2 regions of the Priestia sp. FSL R5-0597 genome follow, and region 2 is predicted to be linked to the other one. Evidence: riboswitches for the same ligand, from Rfam matches in the RefSeq annotation. Region 2 holds a riboswitch; the other holds the start of a gene.

Region 1 (3,104 bases), 2.3 Mb from region 2:
TTTGGCATGTCCATTCCACCGAGACGCTTTTGTAATTGTTCCGTATGCGGGATGGCGTCACTTTTTTCTCCATCACAAAAATCACACGCTTTAATTGTAAACACGTCTCCGACTGGAGATAGTAAAAAGGAAGCTGATTGGAGCTTTTTAATAATCACATCTGGCTGAGCCGTTGGAATTTGCAGTTTGATTTGATGGTCAGGCGTATACTCCATCGTACCTTTTTCACCAACAACTTCTGCTAGTGTTGTCATTTGAACGGGCGTAAACTTCTTATTCGCAAGCCCTGGACTAACTGCCACTTCAAAAATAGACTCAATTGGCTGGTGTACGACCGGTGAAGTAGTTTCACCTAAAATTGCTTGAAGCGCTTCTTCTGCCAGAGCTCGTGAAGCTGCTTTTTCTTCTTTTGTATTCTGAACATCTTCAATAGCTGAAGCCGTTTGCTTTACAGTCTCCTCTTGATCAAGAGCCCATGGTTCTGCTTCTTTTCGAAGTCGCTGATGCGGTCTTAGCGGCTGCTCTGTTTGGTTGAGGGTATATTTCCGCTGATACCCGCGCGGTGTAATCATTAAGTCATCGTAAAAGAACGTAGATGAATTTCCGACAACAACGGTAGTCAGCATGCCTATTTCATGATTTAACATGTCTTTTAAATTGGTCATTACCACTTCTTCACGGTCACGATAAGCGCTTTTCACAAGACCAACAGGCGTATCGGGGGAACGGTATTTTAATAAAATCCTTTGCGCTTCCACAATTTGTCTTGTGCGTCTTCCGCTTTTCGGATTATAAAAAGCTACTACAAAATCTGCTTGTGCAGCTGCTTCGATTCGTTTTTCGATTAACTCCCAAGGCGTAAGGTGGTCACTTAAACTAATCGTACAGGCATCATGCATCACGGGCGCCCCAAGGAGAGATGCGCATGAATTAATAGCCGAAATGCCAGGAATCACTTCCAGCTCTACGCCCGTTTCTTTTTTCCATCCTTTTTCAATCAACACTTCATACACAAGGCCGGCCATTCCGTATACTCCTGCATCTCCGCTTGAAATGACCGCCACGGTTTTTCCCGCTTCAGCTTGCTTTACGGCTTCTTGTGCACGGCTTACTTCTTCGGTCATTCCTGTACTAATAATTTGCTGATTCGTTAATAGTCCTTGAATTAATTCCACATAGGTTTTATAACCAATGATCATATCACTTTCTTGAATGGCTTCTCTTGCTCGCTGTGTAATATGTTCAAAGCTTCCTGGGCCGAATCCAATAACTAACAGTTTACCTTTCATGCTAGCTCCTCCTTTATGCGTTACTTTTTACTTTGTCAATTCCTTCTATGGAGTCACTCTTTTCCGGAGAAACAAAACCGTTTTGATCATATTCATAAATAAGTGATTCCTTTATACTGCAGCCTCCTGCTAAATGTTCTTCAACAATTCGATGAGCTACGTTTTCAGTGACCTGCTTGTACCAATCTCCTGAAGGGTACACGATAGCTACAGGAGCATCTTTGCATCTTCCGTTACAGCGCGTACGGGTTGTGTGAACCGCTTCATCTAGATTCAGTTCAGTCACTTTATTTCGAATAGCTTGCGTGGCTTCTTCTCCACCTTTTCTCATACAGCTGCTTCCATTACAAATCAATACGTGATGTTTTGTTCCATTTAAGTTCCACGTCGTCACACTTATTCGCTCCTTTACTAAAAAAACGCCTCTATCAATGATAGAGGCGCAGAAAAATTCAAACTAAGTTTTTGCACTTCCACCTATATCCCGTAGGGTAAGCTTCGCATTAAAAAAAGGCTGGTTTCCTGACTTCGATTCATCACTTGATTGCGCCTTCCCGAATACAGTGGCATATGCAATCAGCTCCTCTTCACAGTGGCGGGTACCGCGCTGGCTTCACACCAGACTTCCCATTTAACGCAATGTGAGCATTGCGCACCTTTTTTGCACGATATGTAGTTTTGTGCTACGAGAAAAACCCGCTTCGCTAATATGCGAGCAGGTAAAACGTCAGAATAAAAGTGTACACGAATGCCACTTTAAGCCAACGTTTCCCTTCCCGCTCCCCGGAGAAATAGAAACTTCACAATAAAGACAGGTCTCCTGACTTGTGTATCATTCTACTTGAGAACCTTCCCGTGATTTTTCCACAGTGGTTATACTCGTTCGTCCACACTTACAGTTGCGGGGGCAGTACTGGTCTTTCACCAGTTTCCCTATTAAGCCTTCTTGGCATCTTTACTGTTGCTGTTTGATATATATGAACCTTTTAAACTATCAGAATAATAGAAGTAACTACCATATCATAGCGTACATTTTTTTTTATTTCAACTCTATTCTTTTCGTAAGATACAAGAAGCTATAAAAAAAACAAGAGCATAAAGTCAGCTCTTGTTTTTTCATTATATAGCTACTAATGTTAAATGAGGATCATTATAATACACGACTTCTGAAAGAACTTTACAGCCATTTGTTTTTGCAAAAGCTTCTCTCGCCTGCGTTTCAGTTTCAAATTCAAACATTTTCATTTCTTTTCCAGCATATACCGTCAGTACCCACATGAAAAGATTCGCCTCCGATTATTGTAGTGATCGCTATATCCACATTATGACGAAACCATATCCTTTTGAAAACCCATTCTACAAAACTTGTCACAAGAAACTTTTAAAAATTTAAAAACATTTTAACTTCTGTAAATGAACAAAATGTACAAAAGGTTTAAGCCGTATTATACCTCTTTAAAAAAGGTGCTTTTTTTACCAACTGTTGCTTCACCAGTAAAAATATATATAGTATTTATTAAAAAAAGAAGCCGGACAGCCGGCTTCTTTTTTAGGAAAGGAAAGTACAGACATCACAGTCCCGTCCTGCTCTTTGTTTTGCATAAAAATACACTAATTAAATATTCCTTTCTTAAAGCAGAACCATGTTCGATTGCACATAGTGGTAAAGAATCTTGTACGTATGGTTCAATGAATCTTGATGCGTTCTCTCAAACGCATGAGAAGAATCAATTCCTGGACCAATTAAGCCGTGTACGATGTCATGCCCGGCACGAATAGCAGCAGAAGCATCTGATCCGTAAAACGGATAAATAT
Region 2 (3,104 bases):
CGCTTTAATTGCCCATATTGATTGCACAATGCCGCCTTTCATATCTAAAATTCCCGGACCATAAAGCTTGTTTCCTTCTGTTCTTAGACTCAGCCTTCCCTTTTCCCATACCGTGTCAAAGTGACCGATAATTAAAAGCTGCTTCTCTCCTTCTCCAATCGTAAATTTCAAGTGGTTTCCTACTTCTTTTTCTTCTATGATTTCATACCCTACGCCTAAACGCTTCTGAAACAGCTGCGTTAAATACATTCCACACTGATCCACTAACTCTTTACTGTAGGACGGTGATTCTTTTTTCACAAATCCAACTAAATCTTCGAGCATCTCGTGTTCATGTTCTTTTAAATAACTAAATACGCTTTGTTCTACCATTACCTGACTCAAATCAATTCCTCCTCCAAACAACCCCTGCTGCTTGTGCATTCACTGCTTTTATTTATCGTACGTATGAGTATGTTCTACGTTTCACATAACGACCTTAAATTATCCTTAATTATAATGGTTTTCAGACAATTTTCCATCCTTAAAATACAGATAATACTTTAACTTATTCATAACCGACCGAAAATAGCCATAAACTTCAACAAATTTATACAAAAAAGCTTCAATCTTCAACAGATTAAAGCTTTCATTTTATTAATTGACATTTATTTTGATATTTTTCCCTTTTGACTTCACACTTACAAAAACAAACATAGACACTAAAAAAACAAACAAAATAACGCCAACCATTTCAAAGTTTACTTCGGCCCATGGATTAAAGAAAGTGAATGCTAAGTAGAAGGACACCCCGTATGCGAGGATAACAATAACCCAGCCCATCAAGCGGGAAGCAGATTGCCCAAACTTACTCGATTCATTCACCATTTTATGTACAATCAGTGAATCGATTGTATCTGTCAGCATCATACCAAACATAAATACTAGTCCTAATAAAAGCGGCGTATATTTGCCTGCGTTCCCTACAGCTAGAGACCACACGGCCGTTTGACTGACTGTTTCAGCCGCTAGGGCAAACAGCGCTCCTACAAGAATAATTAAAAAAGGATTCGTTGTTCCTTTTGCGATTTTCGGAATAAACTTCCCTTTTAACCCGCTCACCTGAAACTCTTCTTCTTTGTTTTTAGTTCGAAGCAAATGATATGTGTTTAATGTCCCAATCAGAAAGAGAGAGATGATAGATACCCAAGATGCAAAATGATCGAAATATGCTGGAAACGTAAAATTCTTCATCACTACGCCCAGCACCCCGGCCGTGACGGCCACCATTCCTCCATGACCGAGTGAAAACAGCGTTCCGACCCACGGGGCAAAATGGCTGCCCATTCGCCAATTATATCGGGTCTGGCCATCAATAAAAGCTAAGTGATCTGCATCTAATCCGTGCCTGATTCCTAATAAAAAGACAAGTAAAAAAACTGATAAACCTTCCATTTCCTACACTCCTTTTTTTAAAATAAAACGTAAAAAAGCCTCAATTCTATAGAAATTGAGGATGTGTCGGCATATGAAAATAAACAGTAATTGCTCACTGCGTACCTTGATACACCGCCTCTTTCCTAGAAGAGTCAAGTGTACAGAATAGGTAGGTCTCCTGGCTTGAGATCATCATTTTCTACCGCCTTCCCCGTTTTGAGTGACGATAAGATAGAAAACTCCCTGCTTACAGTGGCTGGACCGCTCGAGATTTGCACTCGATTCCCTGTTACCTCTTACGCTATGTAAGAGCACCTAAACTGTGCGAATGATTCATTTTCTTCCTCATTATACTAGTACTCCTTACAAATGAATAGAGAAAATTCAAATAAAAAAGCCCTGCTAAGCTTTACATGCTTAACAGGGCTTTTTAAAGCAATTAAACTACTTCTACCGTTACGTCTACGTTGCCGCTGATTGCTTTTGAATACGGGCAGTATGAGTGGGCTAGGTCTACATATTTTTTAGCTGTTTCTAAATCTAAGCCTTCGATATGAGCTTCAAGCGCTACAGCAATTTTTACTCCTTGATCAGCTTTATCTGGAAGCAGCTGAACCGTAGCTTTTACTTCACTGCTTTTAATTTCTACGTTATGTTTTTTCAACATAAATTCTAACGCACTGTTGAAACAAGCACTGTATCCAGCTGCAAATAGCTGCTCTGGGTTTGTTGCTGTTGTTGCTTCTCCACCAAGCGCTGGAGGTGTTGCAACGTCTAAATTAAAGATATTATCTAAAGAATGAACTTCTCCTGTTCTTCCACCTGTGTTAACGACTGTCGTTTCATATAAAGCTTTCATGTATAAATCTCTCCTCTTTTTTAGTAATTTTATTAAAATTTTTTATTTATCGTTTCTGTAATTTAATTGTACACAATTTAATTTTAAAAAACAAGTGTTAAATACATTAAAAATTTTCCAATAAAAAAAAGCCGCGTATATGCGACTTTTTCTTAATAATATTGAGACTGTTCGTCATAAGCTGATTTTCGAAAAATAGACAAGTTGGTAATAGCCCTCATCAGTTTCGTATTAAATATAACATAATGAATAAACAGCGCCAGCACGCAGCCTAAAACGGCTCCTGTTAACACATCGAATGGATAGTGAACGCCAACCCATACCCGTGAAAATGCAATGAGTGCACCCATGACAACCCACATGCGCCCTGAACGTTTGAAATGCAGCCAAATGGTAAAAGTGATAACTAATGCAGATGTAGCATGATCGCTTGGAAATGAAGAATTCGCGGCGTGATCAATAAGCTGATTCACGTGGTGAGAGATAAACGGACGATCTCGATAAGCAAATAAACTAATCACTTTATTGATAATGACTCCTGTGGCACAAGCACATAAAGCTTGAAATGCTACAACACGGCTGCCGTTTTTATTAATAAGTAAAAACAAGCCGAGTAAAACAATAAGTACATACTGGGCATAATCTGTAAAGAATACCATTAGCGAATCTACAAACTTCACATGCGAGGCATACTGATTCACCGCATGGAAAATGGTATAGTCTACTGAATTAATAGCTGATAACATAATCGAAATCCTTTCTTATTTTTAAATGTCATTAGCTATCTTATCAGTTTCTTGCGAAAATGAACATTATTTCTCGGGCTATT

What was found. A riboswitch is a leader RNA that binds a small molecule or an ion and turns the genes downstream of it on or off. The one in region 2 is predicted to bind cobalamin.
Region 1: linked by a shared signal. The riboswitch ahead of MKX72_RS13230 ((2Fe-2S) ferredoxin domain-containing protein) and the one ahead of MKX72_RS01670 (HoxN/HupN/NixA family nickel/cobalt transporter) in region 2 are both predicted to bind cobalamin.

The regions. Positions count from the first base shown of each region.
Region 1 is NZ_JBBOUZ010000001.1:2,592,201-2,595,304, forward strand. It holds gene cobJ (precorrin-3B C(17)-methyltransferase) at 1-1,289, opposite strand, end outside; gene MKX72_RS13230 ((2Fe-2S) ferredoxin domain-containing protein) at 1,303-1,683, opposite strand; cobalamin riboswitch at 1,785-1,964, opposite strand; cobalamin riboswitch at 2,083-2,261, opposite strand; gene MKX72_RS13235 (hypothetical protein) at 2,409-2,567, opposite strand; gene MKX72_RS13240 (M42 family metallopeptidase) at 2,920-3,104, opposite strand, start outside.
Region 2 is NZ_JBBOUZ010000001.1:305,402-308,505, reverse strand. It holds gene MKX72_RS01675 (M20 family metallopeptidase) at 1-405, opposite strand, end outside; gene MKX72_RS01670 (HoxN/HupN/NixA family nickel/cobalt transporter) at 637-1,434, opposite strand; cobalamin riboswitch at 1,568-1,750, opposite strand; gene MKX72_RS01665 (organic hydroperoxide resistance protein) at 1,856-2,275, opposite strand; gene MKX72_RS01660 (undecaprenyl-diphosphatase) at 2,428-3,021, opposite strand.